DNA from 4 places in the Candidatus Thiodiazotropha sp. LNASS1 genome. Region 3 is predicted to be linked to each of the others. Evidence: predicted binding sites of a transcription regulator. Region 3 holds the regulator's gene; each other region holds the start of a gene.
What was found. The regulator sigma-54, encoded in region 3, starts transcription at its own class of promoters, with help from an activator protein. The targets are predictions, from matches to a motif close to TGGCANGNTNCNTGCTT.
Positions count from the first base shown of each region.

Region 1: AB8516_RS03480 (formylmethanofuran dehydrogenase subunit B) is a predicted target of sigma-54. The motif match lies at 2,260-2,276, and genes of this name have one in related genera.
Region 2: AB8516_RS03810 (CmpA/NrtA family ABC transporter substrate-binding protein) is a predicted target of sigma-54. The motif match lies at 3,528-3,544, and genes of this name have one in related genera.
Region 4: pqqA (pyrroloquinoline quinone precursor peptide PqqA) is a predicted target of sigma-54. The motif match lies at 2,712-2,728, and genes of this name have one in related genera.

Region 1 is NZ_OZ156465.1:789,480-794,882, forward strand. It holds gene AB8516_RS03470 (NAD(P)-dependent methylenetetrahydromethanopterin dehydrogenase) at 1-731, opposite strand, end outside; gene AB8516_RS03475 (beta-ribofuranosylaminobenzene 5'-phosphate synthase family protein) at 735-1,775, opposite strand; gene AB8516_RS03480 (formylmethanofuran dehydrogenase subunit B) at 2,333-3,649, shown strand; gene AB8516_RS03485 (formylmethanofuran dehydrogenase subunit A) at 3,643-5,310, shown strand; gene fhcD (formylmethanofuran--tetrahydromethanopterin N-formyltransferase) at 5,307-5,403, shown strand, end outside.
Region 2 is NZ_OZ156465.1:867,323-872,725, forward strand. It holds gene AB8516_RS03795 (M28 family peptidase) at 1-1,363, shown strand, start outside; gene AB8516_RS03800 (IS30 family transposase) at 1,433-2,401, opposite strand; gene AB8516_RS03805 (ANTAR domain-containing response regulator) at 2,795-3,385, shown strand; gene AB8516_RS03810 (CmpA/NrtA family ABC transporter substrate-binding protein) at 3,715-5,133, shown strand; gene AB8516_RS03815 (ABC transporter permease) at 5,184-5,403, shown strand, end outside.
Region 3 is NZ_OZ156465.1:3,250,097-3,255,499, reverse strand. It holds gene hprK (HPr(Ser) kinase/phosphatase) at 1-470, opposite strand, end outside; gene ptsN (PTS IIA-like nitrogen regulatory protein PtsN) at 470-937, opposite strand; gene raiA (ribosome hibernation-promoting factor, HPF/YfiA family) at 967-1,287, opposite strand; gene AB8516_RS14305 (RNA polymerase factor sigma-54) at 1,459-2,946, opposite strand; gene lptB (LPS export ABC transporter ATP-binding protein) at 3,142-3,867, opposite strand; gene lptA (lipopolysaccharide transport periplasmic protein LptA) at 3,864-4,358, opposite strand; gene lptC (LPS export ABC transporter periplasmic protein LptC) at 4,360-4,923, opposite strand; gene kdsC (3-deoxy-manno-octulosonate-8-phosphatase KdsC) at 4,920-5,403, opposite strand, start outside.
Region 4 is NZ_OZ156465.1:1,599,210-1,604,612, forward strand. It holds gene AB8516_RS06885 (hydrogenase expression/formation C-terminal domain-containing protein) at 1-15, opposite strand, end outside; gene AB8516_RS06890 (hypothetical protein) at 33-458, opposite strand; gene AB8516_RS06895 (HypC/HybG/HupF family hydrogenase formation chaperone) at 471-773, opposite strand; gene AB8516_RS06900 (HyaD/HybD family hydrogenase maturation endopeptidase) at 773-1,492, opposite strand; gene AB8516_RS06905 (bacteriohemerythrin) at 1,968-2,375, shown strand; gene pqqA (pyrroloquinoline quinone precursor peptide PqqA) at 2,555-2,632, opposite strand; gene AB8516_RS06915 (c-type cytochrome) at 2,977-3,726, opposite strand; gene AB8516_RS06920 (MotA/TolQ/ExbB proton channel family protein) at 4,062-4,802, shown strand; gene AB8516_RS06925 (hypothetical protein) at 4,807-5,403, shown strand, end outside.

The DNA of each region.
Region 1 (5,403 bases), 2.5 Mb from region 3:
CCGTCATCCATGACACCAACGCCTTCTATCCCCTCCGGCGGCACCGCATTGACATCACAGGCCACTTTCAGCCGTTCAGCTTTCATGAGTTGGCTGCTGTTCAGCACTTGAACCCCCTCCGTGGCAGCGTTGAATACCACATCGGCCTCGCTTACCAGTTCAACGATCGATGCATCGTTACTGCCGTCGGCACCCGATAGGGCCGATCCATAACGCTGGTTACAGAGATCCGCCACGGTCTCAGCCTTGGCCAATGAATGGTGGCTGACGATGATGGCTTCGGCACCTGCGTTGGAGGTCAACATCGCCGCTGTTGAACCGACCGGCCCGGTGCCGCCGAACACTACGATCCGTTTATCTTGCAGTCCCCCTGCCCGGCTCTTTTTCAGTTCGCGTTCAACACAGGCAACCATACCTGCAGCGGTAGTGAAGGCGCCGCTGGGATCGGCGAACAGTGAGACCTCGAACGGCGGCACCATCGACTTTTTTGCCGCCTGCATCATCTCCATGGCAAGATGAGTATCCCGTCCTCCCACGAAGATACCGGTCCTTTTGACTCCCTTTGGACCACGCGAGAAGATCGCATCCTGCACCAGCTCACGCACCTCATCCAGGGTAACATCGGTATAGGGCGTGCATGCGGACCAGCCCGCATCGTATGCCATATTCACATCGAATGGGCTGTGGTTCTTGGTTGCAGTCAGCATGTGCAGCAAAAAGGGTTTTTCCATCAACTAAACTCGCTTTTCTTGTCTTAATCTTGTTGGTTGTTGTAACAGATTCACCTCCGCACCCTGGTTGCGCGCAGCCACCAATTGACAACGGAATGATGAGAATTTTCCAAAGTGACGCTTTAATTCGCGCTCAAGCCTTTCGGCCCGGGACGCATCTTCCAGAAGGATGAAACCAGTTGGTCCCCACGAACTCTGACCAACACCGATATAGCCTTTCTCGATAGCCCACTCCAGGGCGGCGGAAATGATCGGACTGGTGAATCGTCCGCCCTGGGCGGGAGCAAAATGGTCACCTACCACCTGTTGAATCTTACCGATGGCTTTCGTGACCGGTGTCAGATGCCCTTCGAGAACACCCGGCAGTACCTGCATCAGGACCAGCCGACAGAGATATGCAGCAGCCTGTTCCGGGAACTCGGGAAGTTCAGAGAATGCCATCACCTCTTGCGTGCCATGCAAACCCTGACCACGTGTATCCAAAAGCAGCAGTACCCGCCACTTCTCGGGAAATGCCAGTCTGACTGCGACCGGGGGTACCTCCTTCTCCTCACTGCGACCGCAATCGAGAATGAAACCACCTTGCTCGAAGGCGCCGATGCCGATGCCGGAACGGGCACCTCGGTTTAGTGTTCTCGCAATTGAAACGCAGTCACCCTCGCCTCTATAGAGTCGTTCAATCGCCGTACCCACTGCGAGTGCCATTTGAGTGCCCGAACCCAATCCCACATGATCGGGTATCGTTTGCAGCAGATTGAGTTCGACCCCCCCTTCTATGCCTTTAGCCTCAATGTATGACTTGGCATATTTAAGTGCCCGTTCGGCACCCGGGCCTCTGGCTGTGATCTCATTGCATCTCTCGGCACGTAGCCGCGTCGCCAGGGTGTCGATGGTCAGACCTATGCTGCCGAAGCGTCTACCCAGACCACCGTGCAAATCGAGGAAACCCAAATGCAGCCGTGCAGGTGCATTGACTTCAACACTGAATCCCGCAGTGACAGGCTTTGAAGGGTTTGTCATCAGTTTGTCTATATGGTTTTGCATTATCACTATCCCACTGCAATTTGCATGCCTGCCATCCAAGTCCTGAGTGTTGTGGTCCAACCACAAATCAGCCTACTCGACAACACTCAGCGCGTTACGCTGTAAGTCAATAGACAATCATGCGTTCTTAGAAGTAAACCTTGTCAAAGGCAAGGCTTTTTAAGGGAAATCTATGCCGGCTTTTTTTACATCCGACTCACTGCATTGTTCAGTTCTATCTTAGACGTTAAATGCGCCTGAGTTGGACCAATGTGTCACCTGCCCTGCCCCAGCAGTTAACAGTTGATCCGAGTCACCGATCGAATGGTTGAATTCGATTTCGCCAAGGAAGCAACCTGATGTTATATGGTTATGCTTCCAACTATTCCAGAGATTGAGTTATTTATAGATCCATATTTTTGCCCGGATCTGGTGTAACCTAATACCAACCATGATCAAAGATAATGACGATTGACATAGGTAAATAAAATCAGACATTGTTCAGTGGCACGTTTTCTGCACCAACTCGTGAATCGATACATCCGACCATCACTCACAAGCAGGGTTATCAACGCAGCATGTGGAATAATGAAATCGAACAGATGATGGACGCGGTAACCTGTCCCTGTTGTGGATTGAGTTGCGATGACCTGAAAATTGAGCTGCGCAGTGGACGCCTGCAATCAATGCAGAACGGATGTGATCTGGCGCGTGCCTTCTACGACACCGCCTTCAATCATGCCGGCCAGGATCCCATGATCGACGGCAGGGCGACCACCTTGGAAGAGGCCCTGGACTACGGCACTGAGTTATTGCGGCAGGCCCGATCTCCGCTCTTCGCCGGACTGGCGACAGACGTCAATGGCATGCGTGGCATCCTTGCATTGGCTGACCGGTGCGGCGCCACCCTGGATCACCTCAACGGCGACGCCATGTTTCGCAATCTACGTGTCGTACAGGATAACGGTTGGTTCACCACCACATTCACCGAGGTGCGCAATCGGGCCGACCTGATCGTGTTGGTAGGCAACCAATGCATCAGCCGCTTTCCACGACTTGTAGAACGGGTGCTGCATCCCGAAGAGAGTCTCTTCGTTGAAACCAATGAACGAAGGGTTGTATTGCTCGGCCCCTGGCAACAGGACGACATACCGAAAGAGTTGGCGCAGTTGAAGCCGAAGGTGATAACAACGGATATCGAGTCATTATCAGATATTGTGGGACTGGTACGCGGCCTCATCGCCGACAGACCGGTCGATCCAGGTCGGCTTGGAAATGATCTGGGAAATTCTCTGACCGCACTTGCGGAACAACTCAAAGCTGCAAAATACAGTGTTATCTCATGGAGCGCTGCGGAACTCGCCATGGCCCATGCTGAATTGGTTGTACAGAGCCTGGTGGACCTGGTTAAAGCACTCAATGCCAAGACACGCAGTGCCGCCCTCCCGCTAGCCGGAACACAGGCGGATATCACCGCAAACCAGGTCTGTACCTGGCAGCTTGGATACCCGTTACGCACCAGGCTGCAACGCGGTTATCCGGAGCATGATCCATCGCTCTGCCGCTGGCAGGATCTGCTCACGCGCGGCGAGAGCGATCTGTTGTTGTGGGTCTCATCGTTCTCACCACTAGCCTTGCCTCCACCAACCAAGACTCCGACCATCGTGCTTGGCCATGCCGGCATGGTGTTTGAACAACAACCATCGCTCTACATCCCCGCGGGTGTGCCGGGTATCGACCACCGGGGACATTGGTACCGCAGTGATGGTGTCTGCTCACTACCCCTCGGCAAGCTGAGAGATATCGGCCTGCCTCCGGTCAGTCTTATCGTGAACAAGTTGAACGAACGGCTGCTGCCCTTGGCAGGCGAGCCTGAAAGTGCTCCCGCATGCTGATTAAACTCACGGGCGGCAAACTCTACGACCCAGCCAATGGCATCAACGGTGATACCAGAGACATCTATATCCGGGACGGTAAGATAGTCGATCCGCCGGCCGACAGCGAAACCATCCATCGAACTTATTCATTGGATGGCAAAATCGTCATGGCCGGTGCCATTGACATGCATACCCATATAGGCGGCGGCAAGGTCAATATCGCGCGCACCATGCTGCCGGAGGATCAACGTGGAAGCGCCAGGCCTAAGACCGACCTGACCCGCTCGGGCGGCGGACATGCCATCCCCTCCACGTTGGCAGCGGGATACCGCTACGCGGAGATGGGTTACACAAGTTGTTTCGAACCAGCCGTACTACCGGCCAATGCCCGTCAGGCCCATATGGAGATGGCGGATACCCCGATGATCGATACCGGCGGCTATGCCATGCTGGGCAATGATGATCTGTTACTGCAACTGATATCCGAAGGGGCCGAGCAGCAAACCCTCAATGACTACGTTGCCTGGACCCTGCACGCAGCTCAGTGTATCGGCATCAAGGTGGTCAATCCCGGCGGCATCAATGCCTTTAAGTTCAACCAACGGGTACTGGATGTGGACGATTCCCATCCCCACTACCGGATTACTCCACGCGATATTGTGCGCACACTGAGCCGTGCCCTGAGCGAACTGGGGGTGCCCCATCCGCTACATGTCCACGCTAGTAATCTGGGTGTGCCGGGTAACTATCTCTCAACCCTGGCCACCATGGAGGCAGCTGAAGGATTCCCTATCCACCTCACCCATATCCAGTTCCATAGTTATGGTACCGAGGGTGACAATAAATTCTCCTCCTGCGCGGCGGAAATTGCCGAGGCCGTCAACAACCAATCCAATATCTCTATCGATGTTGGCCAGGTGATGTTCGGTCAGACGGTCACCATATCGGGTGACACCATGGCCCAGCATGCCAACCGCAGCCATGCCCATCCCAATAAGTGGACCTGTATGGATATCGAATGCGATGCGGGATGTGGTGTGGTGCCCTTTCGCTATCGAGACAAGAACTTCGTCAACGCCCTGCAGTGGGCGATAGGCCTCGAACTGTTTCTGATGGTGGATGATCCCTGGCGCATCTTTCTCACCACCGACCACCCCAACGGCGCCCCCTTCACCAGCTACCCCCACCTGATCCGGCTGTTGATGGACAGAGGCTTTCGCAATGATCTGATGGGACAGATTCATCCTGGGGCAGCGGCGGCCACTCACCTGGGCAGTCTGGAACGGGAGTATTCACTCTACGAAATCGCCATCATGACCCGGGCCGCGCCGGCAAGGATTCTGGGGTTGTCAGACCGTGGACACCTGGCACCGGGTGCCTTGGCGGATATCGCAGTCTATCATCAGCACGAGGATCCGGAGCGGATGTTCGAGCGACCGATGCTGGTTTTCAAACAGGGTCAGGTGGTTGTTGAGGAGGGGCGAATCACCCGGCCTGTCAAAGGTGCTACCCAAGTCGTAAAGCCAGAGTACGACAAGAGTATCGAGAAACTGATAGAACGCAGGTTCGAACGTTATCACAGCATCGGTCTGCACAACTTCGTCATCTCCGACGACGAGATGGCCGAGGGAATTGGCAGTCAGGTCAATATCCATTCCTGTATGGGAAGCCGCGCATGATCATCAACGGCACAGTGATCGAGGACACTTTTGCCGAGGCCTTCGGCATGAGCGCTACCCGCGTCATCATCACAGCCATCAACCACCACTGGG
Region 2 (5,403 bases), 2.4 Mb from region 3:
GGTATTTCGATATCAACCGGAGTCGGTACCCGCGGATTGGAGGCGTCATCTGCTTCACTATTCCGACTTGGCCTACAAAGCCTCTGTCGCCAAACGACGAGGCGCGCTGGGACTGATTGTGGTAACCGGCCCTGAGGCCGAAGCAAAACAACAATTGGTGGACCTCGAGATGGATGCAAAGAGCGCAAGCAGCTCCCTTGCAGCCATCTCGATCAGCGATGAGCTGGCATCACTTATCCTGGCTGTTGCCGATAGAGACCTGGCAGAACTGCAGCGAGAACTCGACAAAGGGGAATCGGTTGAAGGTTTCAACATACCCGGTATCGCCCTTTCCGCCAATCTTGCGATCATCCGGGAAAAAAGTCGGGGGCGTAATGTGATTGCCAGACTGACTGCTGATACACCCTCACAGAAAGCACCGGTAATTCTGGGGGCCCACCTGGACCATCTTGGGCATGGTGAGGTATCGGGTTCCCTCGCAAGGGAGGATGAGCGAGGTAAGATCCACTATGGTGCGGATGACAATGCATCCGGCGTGGCCGCCCTGCTGGAGAGTGCCCAATATCTCGCAGGCTTGAAAAAGTCAGGCAAACTGGGAAATCAACGCGACATTCTGTTTTCGGCCTGGTCGGGTGAAGAGCTTGGTACCCTCGGATCGGCCCACTTCGTCGACCAACTGTCTGATGGCGATATGTTGAGCGGCAAGGTCAGCGCCTATCTCAATATGGATATGATTGGTCACCTGCGGGAGAAACTCTATCTGCAAGGAACCGGCTCGAGCAATACCTGGTCCCGCGAGATAGAACGGAGGAATGTGCCGGTGGGCCTTGCCATTGCGACCAAAGCAGACCCCTACCTACCGACGGATTCGACTCCGTTCTATATGAAAGGCGTCCCAATACTGAATGCCTTTACAGGCGCTCATGAGGATTACTCGACCCCGAGGGATAAACCCGACCAGCTCAACTACGAAGGCATGCAAAGGGTTGCACAATTGATGACGGGTATCACCCGATCCCTGGCGCGATCAGAAACAGAACCCGACTATCTGGAAGTCACGCGAAAGGATAGCGGCCTATCACGAAAACACCTACGCGCCTATCTGGGCACCATACCCGCGTATGGCCAGGACGAAGCAATCAAAGGGGTCAAGCTGCAGGGTGCGGTGAAAAATGCACCGGCCGAAAAGGCAGGCATCCAAAACGGCGATATCCTGGTGGGACTTGCCGGTGTAAGGATTGAGACGATTCACGATTTCATGAATGCACTAGCCGGATTGAAGGCAGGCAAAGAGACAGAGATGACCGTGATAAGAGATGGGGAATCTGTAACGCTTCGTGTTGTACCCACCTCTAGAGAGTGACTCTGCAGACAATAAAGAATAGTACCTCAATCTTATAAATCGCGGTTTCAAGTAATAACTGCAATTCAATTACGCAACGAGCAAATCTTCTCGCTGCCCCATAAATAGTTCATTCGGTGACCTGTTGCCTCTTGTAGCTCTTGGTCTATTGTTGAGGCGGCTCATTACATGCTCAATTTGAGCATCAGTCACCTGGTTAAAGTCAGTACCCTTAGGAAAATACTGTCTGATCAATCCATTCGTATTTTCATTGATCCCACGCTCCCACGATGCATATGGGTGGGCAAAATAGATATCGGCTCCCAATCCTTCAGCGATAGTTTCATGCCTGGCAAATTCAAGGCCATTATCCAAAGTGATCGTTTTCAATCTATCCTTCAGGTGCTGCAAACCCTGAACGGCTGCTTCAGCCAGAAGATCTGCCCGCTTGCCAGTTAATCTCACAATCACGGTATACAGCGTTTTACGCTCAACCATAGTCAATAGCGCACTTCTGCGCCCCTTGCCAATGATGGTATCTCCCTCCCAATCACCAATACGAATCCCTCTGTCGACAACCATTGGGCGATCATCAATGCTGACCCGGCCCTTGATCTTTCCACGCCGATCATAGCTACCATAGCGCTTACGATATGGTTTTGAGGCAACTCTCAGGTGCGTGTACAAATTACCACCGCTTTCCTTATCAGCATAAATCAGCTGATACACTGTTTCATGATGCAATGAGATGCCTTTGTGTCTGGCCAGATAGCTCACGACTTGCTGTGGGCTTAATTCCTGACGAATCAATGACTCAATGGCACTTATGACATCACGGGTCACTTTGCGGGCCTTATAGGCCCCTTTGCGCCGTGCATCTGACAACCTTTGCGCTTGTTTTGGCCTGTATCCACGCAATCCTTGGTTGCGCCTCAGCTCACGACTGATGGTGGAGGGACTTCGCCCCACCAGACCTGCAATCTCTTTCTGCGAATGTCCGGCTTTCTTTAGCATGAAAATTTGATATCGTTCATTCTCGGTCAGCTGGTTGTAGCTCATAAGTGCTTCATCTCTTGGTCGGGAGAAGCGCTGACTCTACCAGCTGGCCTCTCTTCTACCAATTGCACTTATTATCCGAAACCGCCAATCATGAATATCCGATGTCTGAAAATAACATGAAAAAATAGTGAGATGAGAACATTTATTTCAGTGCGGGTGAGCTCACTACGCACCGCTCCGATCTAATAAAGTTAACATTGATCAAAACAGACCAAAGGTCTCTAGATGGCCGATAGCGGCAGTATTATAAATTACTGTGCTTAGGTTTTATGCAAGTTTAAAGTAGACACTTCTACTGAACATATCAAAGCCATCATTCTTCTCGCCAGGTATTTATCAACTTGGACCGATCTTTGCTTAGAATTCGGGTATTTTGTCATTTCCAAGCTACTCATGTCTGAAACCGAAAACCTGAAAATCCTGTTGGTTGATGAAAACCGGGGGCGTTCCGCCATCCTGGAAAGAGCCCTTGTAGACAATGGACAGCAGGTAATCGCCATCCTCGATAGTGGTGAAAATCTGAGTGCACAAGTGGCCGCATTGCAGCCAGATGTGATCATTATCGATCTTGAATCGCCCGACCGGGATATCCTGGAGCAGATGCACACTATTTCGCGTGACAATCCCAGACCCGTGGTGATGTTCTCCGACGATAACGACAATAACAGTATCACACAGGCCATAGTGGCCGGCGTAAGCGCCTACGTTGTGGATGGCCTGAATGACAAGCGCATCAAACCTTTGATGGATGTGGCCATTGCCCGTTTCCGTGAATACCAAGCCCTCAAAGATGAACTGACACTGGTTAAGAATACTCTGGAGGAACGCAAAATCATCGAACGGGCCAAAGGCATCATCATGAAACGCAAGGACTGTGACGAAGAAAGCGCCTATCAACTGCTGCGCAAAACAGCCATGGGCAGCAACCAACGAGTAGTGGACGTGGCACGCAACCTGATCTCATCCCTGGAACTGCTGGGCTGAATATTCGCCCTATTTTCACGCATAAGAGAATGCTAATGCTACAAAATGGGGCATGATCTACTTCCCACCCTCCGAGTAAATACGTACGACTTATCCGAACAACTCTATTCCGATCAACAATTTACTCTTTTCCTCTGTTTTCTGGCACGGTCACTGCAATAGTCAGGACAAGATCAATCAACCCGTCAACGACGACGGGATGGTTTCAAAGATTTAGTTTCATGCCAATGCCGGTATTGAAACAGAGGACAACGGCGTCCATCCGTACACCACGCGTAGGTGTATGGGTGTGACGCCTTTTTTATTTTTTACGCAGAGGAAAATAGACCATGAAGCAGATGAGCGAACACAAACACAGCCGCGGTCGCCGTTGTTTTCTGAAGAAGGGTTTACGGGCACTGGTCACGATCAGTGCAGTAGGCAGCATGATACTGAACTCCGGTTCCGCAATGGCATCGGTCGGCGAACCGGAAAAAGAGGATCTGAAGTTCGGCTTTATCAAATTGACAGACATGGCGCCACTAGCCATCGCCTATGAGAAAGGTTTCTTTGAAGATGAAGGCCTTTATATCACTCTGGAGGCACAGGCCAACTGGAAGGTGTTGCTGGATGGCGTGATCGATGGACAACTGGATGGTGCGCACATGCTTGCAGGCCAACCACTGGCCGCAACCATCGGCTTTGGCACTAAAGCCCACATTGTGACCCCCTACTCCATGGATTTGAACGGCAACGGCATCACCGTCTCCAACAAGATCTGGGAACAGATGAAACAGAATATTCCCAAGCAGTCGGACGGCAAGCCGGTTCATCCCATCACGGCTGATGCGCTCAAACCCATCGTGGACAAATTCAAGAACGAGGGTAAACCTTTTAAGATGGGCATGGTCTTTCCGGTCTCCACTCATAACTACGAGTTGCGTTACTGGTTGGCAGCCGGAGGCATAAACCCCGGTTACTATGCACCCCACAAGGGTGATATCAGCGGCACCCTGAAGGCCGACGCGCTGCTCAGCGTAACACCGCCTCCACAGATGCCCGCTACGCTCGAAGCCGGAACCATCTACGGTTACTGCGTGGGCGAACCATGGAATCAGCAGGCCGTATTCAAAGGTATCGGTGTACCGGTTATCACCGACTACGAAATCTGGAAGGATAACCCTGAAAAGGTATTCGGCCTGACCAGGGAATTCACGGAGAAATATCCGAATACCACTGTACGCATAGTGAAGGCTTTAATCCGTGCCGGTAAGTGGCTGGATGAAAACAACAATGCCAACCGTCCGGAGGCTGTGAAGATCCTTTCCCAGTCCAATTATGTGGGCGCAGATTACGATGTTATCGCCAACTCCATGACCGGAACTTTTGAATACGAGAAGGGAGACAAACGTGAAGTACCGGATTTCAATGTCTTCTTCCGGTACAACGCAACCTATCCCTACTATTCGGACGCAGTTTGGTATCTCACTCAAATGCGCCGCTGGGGCCAGATCTCCGATCACAAACCTGACAGCTGGTACGACGAGACTGCTAAGAGCGTCTACCGCCCCGATATCTATCGCCTGGCAGCCGAAGAGCTGATCAATGAAGGCAAACTGAGCGTGGGCGATTTTCCAGTCTTTGCCAAGGAAACCGGCTACCGTTCACCCCAGACCGAGTTCATCGATGGCATCACCTTCGATGGCACCAAACCCAACGATTATCTGAAACAATTCAAGATCGGCCTGAAAGGTATGGACAAGATCTAACCAACTTGCAGGGGAGCTACTCAACGCTTCCCTGCAAAAAGGACCAAAAGATGAGTACACCAGCCATTTCCGCCAAGACATTTAACATGCCCCGCAAGGATAAGCTGTTTGCCTACCTTGCGGGAGATCACATCGACAAGGCATTTTTACGTTTTACAAAAGGAATATTGATACCGGCAATCGCGCTACTGATTTTCCTTGGCCTTTGGAGCACGGGCGCCAAGAACGTTCAGACATCTCTCGGTGTGCTGCCTGGGCCTGCAAAGGTCT
Region 3 (5,403 bases):
TCACCGCTGAGCAATACGCCCCTGCCAAGGACCTCCATGTAGACCCCGTGCACCAGCAGTTTTTCACCCACCGGCTGACTGAAGCGTTCCAATAGGCGATTTATCACCTGATTGTCGGGTTGAGGGGTATAGAAAAGCGCAATACTCCTTTCCAGTGCCTGCTCCTCACATTCCTGAAGCGGTTTCAGTCCATCGGTGAATATAAGCGATGCGGGGGAGGCCTTGAACAGTACCTGTAGATAATCATGATAGACATCCTTTTCATCATTCAACAGATGTTCCCTTTCCGGCGGCCCGATAACCTGGATCTGATTGGGCCGAACCAGATTGAGGGGACCTGCGGGTGGCTTTCCATGTTGAGATTCAATATCCAGAACGATCTCAGTGTCCCCCCCTTCACCATTCCAGCTCAGCGAAAGCTCGCCGGCCAGCTCTTCATAGAGATCCCGAATGGTATAGATTGGCTTCATTAAGAGGAGATTATAGCTTCCCGTTGCTGGATCAGTTGATAAAGATCTTGCGCAGTTGTCGCTTGCCTCAACTCACTACAGAAATCGTGATCGTCAAACATCTGCGCCAGTTTGGCCAACAATTGCAGATGCTCATCGGTCGCCTCTTCCGGCACCAACATGGCGAAGGCAAGATCAACCGGTTGATTGTCGATGGCATCGAAATCGATTCCCTCCGGCAGTTGGACAAACGCCGCGAGAGCCTCGGTGATATGCGGCATGCGGGCATGGGGAAGTGCTATACCCTTGCCCAAACCGGTACTGCCCAGCCTTTCACGCTCAAGGAGCGCATCAAAAACCATATCTTGATTGAGATCTGGAACAGCCTCGGCCAGTCGCTGACCGAGCTGTTCCAATACGCGCTTCTTGCTGGCCGCCTCCACATTGCAACCGATCCGTTCTTCCACAAGATAACCGTTTGGAAACATGGAAACCTCGCCAGTTCAATCAGCCCGTATTATTCAGACGCATATTTTACGCCGCTTCCGGCGCGATGACTTTTCATTTTCTCCTTGTGCTTCAGCACCTGTCTATCCAACCTGTCCGTGAGCAGATCTATAGCTGCATACATGTCTTCCTGTACAGAATCCGCATAAACACTCGCACCGTTCACTTGCATTGTGGCTTCTGCCTTCTGCCTCATTTTTTCCACACTCAGGATAACGTGAACATTTATCACATTATCGAAATGGCGCTCCAGGCGCTCAAATTTACTATCCACATAGCTTTTCAAGGCATTGGTTACATCCACATGATGACCGGTCACGCTAATTTGCATAATTTTCTCCTATCTTAGATGAGGTTACCCATCACCCTGCCTGACATGACTAAATGGCGACAAGCCACATTTACAGTATATGCTGTTTGGCAATCCTCATAAGCCTTGTGCCTGGTTGCATCCGCAAAGGGATTACTGTCAACAGCCGGTGATCAGTCGCGCATTCAACTCCTATATCAGACGTTTACGTTCGTTCGACGGTGGAATACCCATCGACTCACGGTACTTTGCCACTGTCCGACGGGCAACTTCGATACCCTGATCGGACAAGAGGGCGGCAATCTTATTGTCACTGAGAGGCTTGTTGGGAATCTCAGCGGCAATCATTTTTTTTATCAGCGCACGAATTGCAGTAGACGAGCACTCACCTCCCGCACTGGTGCTGACATGGCTGGAAAAGAAATACTTGAACTCCAGCGTACCCCTGGGTGTATGCATATATTTCTGTGTCGTCACACGGGATATCGTCGATTCATGCATCTCCAGCGCCTCGGCGATATCCCTCAATACCAGAGGTTTCATCGCCTCCTCTCCATGCTCAAAGAACCCCCGTTGATACTCTACGATTTTACTCGCCACGCGTAAAATAGTTTCGTTTCTGCTCATCAGGCTCTTAATGAACCACCGGGCCTCCTGCAGATGGTTCTTCAAAAAAGTATTGTCTTTACTCTGGTCCGCGCGTCTGATCAGATTGGCATAGCCGGTGTTTACCCGCAGTTTCGGGGTCACCTCGCCATTCAGTTCAACCACCCATCGGCCGTTGCGCTTACTCACGAACACATCAGGTATGACATATTCAGGTTCGCTGCTCGCAATGAGTGTACCCGGATGGGGATTGAGCGTACGAATCAGCTGCATCACTGCCGCCAGCTCGTCCTGATCGATCTTCATCCTACGCATGATCTGGTTCTGGTCCTGCGCGGTCAGGAGGCTGAAATGGTCCTTGCAAAGCCTGATTGCCGACTGTAGATAGGGGGTCGATTCGGACAGTTGATTCAACTGGATAAGCAGGCAGTCCTGAGGACCCTGGGCGCCGACACCGGGTGGATCGAATGCCTGTATTCGATGCAACACCGCTTTGACATCGTCAATGGTGGCCTCTTCATCGTTCAGCGACTGCAGCACCTCCTCCAGATCTCCGGTGAAATAACCATCCTCGTTGATGCTGTCGATGATGGTTGTGGCGACATAGATATCCTGCGGAGTGAAGGGAGTCAGATTCATCTGCCACAGCAGATGGTCTTGTAGCGTCGTGGCGCTACTGTTCTGTATCAAATAGTCGTGGTCATTACTCTCGCCACTGCCACCCGTCGTCGGCTGATAGCTGTCATAGACATCGCTCCATTCACTGTCGACCGGCAGTTCTTCAGTCACCTGAGACGCATCAGTCTGGATTTCACGTTCATTGTTGATGTCGTTACTGCTCGAACCCTCTGCCGCTGAATTTTCCGCCGCCCCGTTGTCAGCGCCCTCATTCTCCTGAGTGCTGTTTTGTTGACCGAACTCCTCCTCCACTTCGAGCATAGGATTGGTCTCGATCACCTCCTGAACCTCCTGACTGAGGTCGAGAGCAGACAGTTGCAGCAGGCGTATTGCCTGCTGCAACTGTGGTGTCATGGTGAGATGTTGTCCGAGTCGGAGCTGTAGCGCCTGCTTCATCGCAGATGATATCTTTGGACCTGGTATGTTATTTGTATGTCTTTAACTTCATTCTAGCTAAAAAAACTCACCGAGGAAAAAGATTTTCTCCCCGGAATCCCGCCAGAATGCTAAAACTTGTCACTGCAAGCTTCCAGGATCAATCCTGGAATCCATTAGAAATCAAGGGGATGCATTACCCCCACAAAACCATCTCTACATAGAAAAATCTTCGCCAAGATAGACACTTCTCACCTCATCATTCTGAAGAATCTCATTCGTGGAGCCCTCAGCCAGCACTTGACCGCTATTGATGATATAGGCCCGATCACAGATATCCAGTGTCTCTCTAACATTATGATCCGTAATCAGAACGCCTATCTGCAGGGCCTTGAGATGTTGAATGATCTTTTTGATATCGATGACAGCAATAGGGTCGACACCGGCGAAAGGCTCATCCAATAGAATAAAGCGCGGCTGGACGGAGAGGGCTCTGGCAATCTCCAGACGCCTGCGCTCACCCCCCGAGAGGCTCATTGCCAGATTGTCCCGCAAGTGATCGATACCGAATTCCCGCAACAGCTGGTCACACATTTCACGGCGCTTGCCGGCATCCAGAACCTCCACTGTCTCCAGAATCGCAAGAATGTTCTGCTCAACCGTAAGCCGTCGAAATACCGATGGCTCCTGCGCCAGATAGCCAATACCGCTGCGCGCTCGCATATGCATAGCCCGATCGGTCAGAACCTCCCCATTGAGAAGTATCTCGCCATGATCCACCGGGATCAGACCGACGATCATATAAAAACTGGTGGTCTTACCGGCCCCATTGGGCCCCAGTAACCCGACCACTTCACCGCTGTTCACGCTAAGTGAGACGCCGTCCACAACATTGCGCTTACCATACTGCTTTTGAAGCGCCTTGGCCTGTAGCTGACTCATGGCTGCTTGTTTGGCTCGATGACAACCTGCACGCGTTGCTTACCTTGCGCGCTTGTACCCGCCTTGACCATTGCCTTGGCGCGATTGTAGATAATCCGGTCGTTGCGAAAACGGTTGCCACCCTGCTCAAGCGATGCATCATCGATCAACAGCAATTCATCACGCTCCGCGTTGATCTCCACACGCCGGGCTTCGCCATGAACCTCCTCATCCCCTTTCTCCGTCAACTGACGAAAGCGAACGGGACTCCCTTCACTGATGACCTTCTCCGTTTTGCCCTGGCGACGATGGATCCACAGCCGATCGGCCCAAATCCTCAGACTGCCCTGGGTGATCTCGACACTTCCCTCATATAACACCACACCGGATGCCTCATCGACGGAAAGGCTGTCCGCTTCCAGATGCATGGGTTGATCCTTGTCACTTTCCAACGCATGCCCCGGCGCCCAAATGATCAGCAGCAACACCAGACAGGTCACAACGTATTTCATTCTATTGGAATTCATAATAGCCTCGCACCTCATGCAGCAGTTTGAGCCGTAGCGGTCCCTTCAGCCAGGCCTCCATACCTGTTGCGGTCATCCATTGGTCATCGCTCTCGATGCGTACCGGGCCATCGGTTGTAGCAAATGAATCTTCAAAGTGCAGCGTCAAATCCTGCGTGACAATATGCAACGGCGCAGTGTCCGCGCCGCTAGGACGATCGATAACCACACCCCCGGCAAGATGGAGACTCTCTTCACTGCGTCTGATCAGACCATCCTGCGCCCGCATCTGCAAAGGGGGGCTCTGTTGGTTGTAATGCCAGAGAACCGGTTGTTGCAGTTCGGTAATCCCGGTTTTTTCAAAATGCCTCATCCCCCGAGACTGCAATCGCTGTTTGAGTGCACCCTGTTCATCGTAGGTTTGCACAACCAACTCCTCGGCGTAAGAATCGGGATCGTGTCTAACACCCGGCGTTCGGGCCTCCTCCGGCTGCATCAACCTATTCATCCACCAGCCCAGGCTCAGCAGCGCCGCACCTATAAAAAAGAGACCGATTAATTGACGCTTCAAAGATAGCTGTCCAACTCAGTCTTAAGATTACCCTGGGCCTCGAGCACCATCTCGCAAACATCTCTGGCGGCGCCACGCCCACCGTTGTGGCGTGTCTGCCAGTGAGCATGCTGGAGAACAAAGGGATGGGCGTCATTCACGGCGATGGCCAATCCGACACGCCGCATGATGGGCAGATCGACGACGTCATCACCCACATAGGCTACCTGGTCATCCGAAAGGCCCAGTTTATTGCGCAACTCCTCATAGGCCGGCAGTTTGTCCAACTTACCCTGATAGACATGCTCGATACCCAGACTCTCCATACGGATACGCACGACCTCAGAGCTTCGTCCGGTGATAATGCCGATTACCACACCCGATTTCTGCAACATCTTCATACCGTGACCATCCCTGGAGTTGAACGACTTATACTCCTGACCGTCGTCACCAAGAAACAGACCACCATCGGTCAGCACACCATCGACATCAAAAATGACC
Region 4 (5,403 bases), 1.7 Mb from region 3:
GTCGATTTCATTCATGTTGAATGTCACTCCAGTTAATGGCAATGCCCAACGGCACTAACGACAGGAACTTTGAAACCCGGTGTGGCAGAGGGTTGGGTATTCAGCAGGCGTTCAATCTCAGTGAGGTAGACATCCCAGTCCTGCATGCGGGAAATCGCACCGACATAAGCACCCTCACGCAACATTACCAGCGCAGGCCAGCCATCGAAGGGAAAGCGCGCATGCAATTGATGTTCACTGTCACGTTCGACGATGGCCACCTGAAAACGGCCACCGAATGTCTCCATCAGCAACGGCAACACCACTGCCACATCATTGCTTTCGGGAAACTGCACCGGATTCTCGGTGAAGAAGAGCAGACACTGTTTATGCGCTTTGACAAAATCCCCAAGCGAACGCTCATTGACCGTAGCGATACCTTTTTGCTCGATGAGGTCGTTGATCAGCGGTGAAGGCATATTTCTCTCCTGCTATTTATCCAGCCGAAGATGTTCCGGCAGTTGCGGTTCACGATTCACCAGATCATCAAACAGATAATCAATCTCCGTTTCACCCTGGATGGCCAGCTCAAGGGCCTGTAATGCCTGTTTTATCTCCCTTGCCCTGGCCGGACTCAACACCTCGCGGGCGGTATCGAGAAATACCAATAACCAGGTACCAACCTGTTGCTCACCTACCAGCAGGGTATCCACCCTGCGCCGCTCACCCAACCCCTCGCATACCGCCTGACCCGGGAACGTGGAGAGGACCCGCATCGGTATGCCGATACACATCACAGATTCCCCTTGCTACGGTATTTATCGAGATGCGCATCCACATCCACATGAATGGCGTGTTGTTCAAGCTGAACAGGACGAAAGGCCAGGTCAAATCGCGGTGATGTCAGAACCCTTGCATCACCAACCCGGCAGGCATGCTGCGCGGAGGGTCGTTCATTCTCATAGCGCCGGATGTCGGAAATCGCACCCTGTAAACCTGTGTCCGGTGATAATGGCTTTTCTCGTCGTTGGGCCTCGATGCCAAATCCCTGAAGATAGTCCAGAACCATTGCGATCGCCGGTTCTATCTGTGCACGTACAGGTTCCCGTAAACTGCCGCCATAGTCCTCCAGTTCAACAGGCTGTACACCCATCAGGAGAAGATGCCGGGGATAATCGCCGAGCATCTCCGCCATGGCGAGCACCTCTTGAAACCCGGTCTGATGCAGGCTCACCTTCTTGGCGCCCATAAATTTGGGTACCTCATCATCCTCCACTCGCTTGAGGCTGCCGCCAGGCAGACCGTAGTCCACAGCATCGAAGACCACCAGTATCTCAGCCTCGCGGATATGTTGAACCAGATAGATACCTTGGGTGCCCCCGTCCAGGAGACGAACATTGTCAGAAAATCGGTAATGACGCTGAAGTGATTCCAATGCACGAACACCGAAGCCCTCATCGGCCCACAGCAGATTTCCTATACCGAGGATCAGCACATTGGGAGGATTGGACATTTCAGACTCCAACAGGGATCAGTGAAACCACTATCTGCAAACCACGCGCCAAACTCTTCCGCATGGATTACCTATTGTTTTCGTTGAGAATTTACCGGATGTGGAGGTAATATGGTCTATAGCAATGGATAATTGCTTATCAGTTTAGATGATTTTTGAAATATAACTATCCAATCTTCAGGTGCAGCAAACTGAAGTTAGTGTATATTTACACAAAAAAATTGAGGGTAATCTGCCAATCCGCCCCGCTATAGGTAAGCAGCTTTACACATCACATACACCCGTTCGGTGTTTGGAATTCGACTGTGCCGGATCGATAAACCCGGACCACTACAGAATTTCGCGGGAAATTAAGGTGATTTCTTTCAGAATGTCCCATAATTTGGCAGAGTTGTTGATGCATTTAAACAAGTTTGTGGAAAGAGCATCGGTTAACAGGCCCTAGCACAATAAATCATGCAATAGAGAGAACAATATGCCGATCGTTACGTGGAGCGAAGAATTCAGTGTCAACGTCAGAATAATAGACGACCAACATCAGGAAATGCTCAATATCGTTAATAGCCTCCACACCGCTGTGGAAAAGTGTGCTGATAAAGAGAGTTTGCAAAAACTGCTGGTTGAGCTGTATGAACATACGCAAACTCACTTCTCCACCGAAGATGAGTTGATGAAAAAGCATAACTATCCGGGGTATGAGCAGCATCTACACGAGCACCATGTATTACTGCAGCATCTGAACAATCTGGTTTCGGGTGTCACGGGCGGAAAAAGCCCGACCTTTCGCTCTGATTACGATGTCTCATCCGATTGGGTGCTTATCCACATTTTCAAAAGCGATAAAGAACTCGGCACCTTTCTCAATGCACAAGGCGTCTACTGATTTTACCAGATGCTTCAACGACGGGACGATTGCTCGTTATGACCCGGAACATCAGCCTGAAACCAAAGTATACACTTGGCATATCGGCGGCTTTTGAATCCGATCCGGGATCAAGCGGAAATTAAAAAGGCGGGAGAGCAACGCTCCCCCGCCCCATCATCTTCTACGCAAGACCGAAGTTATCGTACTTTCACATACAGATTGATTTCGAATCCAAATCGCATGTTTTGATACATCGGTTTTGACCATTTATGCATCGTTGTTCTCACTCCTATCTGTTTTTTGAGGTTTATGAAAGTGTCACCCTGAATACCACCAGAGGCAACAATGATCGACTATCAAGATACATACCAACAAAACACCCGCAACATCCAACCATATTATCTACAGTGATTTACCTATAAATGCCTAAATTACAGATATATATATATGCGGTTATCGCCGATTTAAAAAAACCGTCAAAGCAACACCCACCTAAAGATGTGCAGTTTCTGAACAGAAACGCGTGAAATCCGTACACTCAGGGAATCAATATCGATTTTTCTGCCGTTGAGTGCATATCCAACAGTAGTCGTTCGGATGGCGCGTCTGTCGTAACAGTTCACTGCCTTGACGAACCCATGCCCGCAGGTGGCTCCATGTGCCTAGGTACCCCTTTGGTATCGAGGGAGAGTATCCACTCTATCAGCCTGACACCATCCTCTCTTTTCAAGGCCACATTCGGTGGCATGTAGAGCATATTGACGTTTTGCCATATTTTTTGGTTACCCTGGGTACCCTGCAGTATTGATTCCAGCAATCTGTCCTTATTGCCCGGTCGATCCTGATAGTGCGCGGCCACCTCCCTGAATGATGGCGCGAGAGGAATAACACGCGACACTTTGACCGGATCTATTCGATGACAGATCGTACAACCGCTTACGGTGGAGAGTGTAAGCATTCTGTCGTGATGCATAAGCCTCTCCGCCACTTGTGGATCAATATCCAGCTTAAGTATCCAGTGAACAAGCGAGGATGCATCTTCTCGCGTGACATTCACATTCGGCGGCATGAACCGCATCCCGATTTCACCCTCCCATACCTGATCCTGATAGACCGTGCCATGCAGCACTCGATCCAGCAAACGGCTGAATGCATCTTTATCACCTCTGTAGCGTAACGCGATCTCCTGATAACTCGGCGCGAGCGGCAGTTCATCACTACCTGCGTCAGGCGCTATCTTGTGACAGATAAAACAACCGGAAGCATTGGCCAGAGCCAACATTTGCTGATCCTTTGCATGCGCGGCAGAAACCGGAAAAATCACTACGAGCGCAAATAGTGTGGCTAAAGAGAACTTCAACCTTGCCATTGTTCGAATCTCCCCTGGTTGGTATGACACCGATATTTAATGAATTTGAATGAGTTAAGTAATAGCAACATTTGTGCCTGCTCTCGATAGTCATCGACATACAAGGCATCGGCTAAAAAGCCAACATCGGCAACACTTCCATATCTACCGAGGCCTTACAACCACGATTGTTCAAAAAATGTCGACAATGCTCAATATATGAACACCTTTATCAGCCACAATCATGTGACAATTGACGGTGAGTAATATGGGTGCAATACAGGGAAATGGCACGGAGCATGCTTTTCATCTATACAACATGAAGCAGGATTCGATTCACCAGTGAGTACCTTGAAGTGCGACATGCCAAAACACCCTATACCTTAGTTTTACAGTGGCTACTGTTGTTCGGCATCTTGTCGTTCATCAGTTGGTTGTTCTGGGATCAAGGTCTGCTGCAATCCGCTTTGCTGTCAGATCCCAGCCACATCACACTGATCATCCTGCTGCTCTTTGTACTGGCTACCACTCATTGTGCTGCAAGGGCACTGTTTTTATCGCATGAAAACAGTGCACTCGACCGGATCATTCGGTTCACGACCGCAAATCCACCCGGCCCAGGCAGCAATCGTTGGTGGATAGAAAACCAGCTACCCGTAAAAGATTCCCTCTCAGGTCAGTTTATTGCCGGGATAGCCGCAATGCGCGGTTCGTTGCAAGCGCATCGACCAAACCAGGATAGCCACCTGCTGGCACAGGTGATGGCAGAGCGTATGAGAGGTCAACACGAAGTTGGCTGGTTTATCTGCGGACTGCTCGTAAAACTCGGCCTGCTCGGTACTGTGATCGGATTTGTCATGATGCTGGCGCCAGTGGCTGAATTGAAATCATTTGACCTGTCCGACATACAGGGCCTTCTGCAACGGATGACGACCGGTATGGGTGTGGCTCTGAACACCACACTGATGGGACTCAGCTGCAGCATGTTGCTCGGGATGCAGTACCTGATGCTGGATCGAGCCGCTGATCGCCTGGTGGCAGAGGCCGTAGAGTTCAGCGAAACACGCTTGCTCAAAGTGGCTGACAAGGAGCAGTGATTCAGTGGCGATGTTTCGCAACAGCCGTCAGTTCGATGCGGATCCATTCACCGATCTGCTGTTCAACGCACTGCTTGCATTCACCTTTCTTTTTCTTGTCGCCTTGATGTTTTTAAATCCGCCGGCCAAGACCGGTACCATCAATCCCAAGGCCGACTTTCTGATCTCGGTAACCTGGACCGATAACAGTCCGGACGATATCGACACCTGGGTTGAGGGGCCAAACGGTGATCTGGTCTGGTTCAAGAATCCCCAGGCCAGTCTTATGCACCTGGATAGAGACGACCGAGGGATGGCCAATGATACGCTGCTGATTGACGGCAAAACGATAATCAATCCCCTTAACCAGGAGATAGTGACCATACGCGGCCGTCCACCTGGGGAGTATGTCATCAATATTCACTACTACAACAGCAAATCCCTGCAACCTGTTCCGGTAACCGTCTATCTTGCTGAGGTCAATCCCGCGCTTAAAGTTTTGCACTACGCAACCCTGATACTTGAACGGGTTGGCGAAGAGAAGACAGCGATACGCTTCACTATCGGCACCGACGGTCAAGTCAGTAATATCAACACCCTTGAAAAATCGATTGTCCAGGTA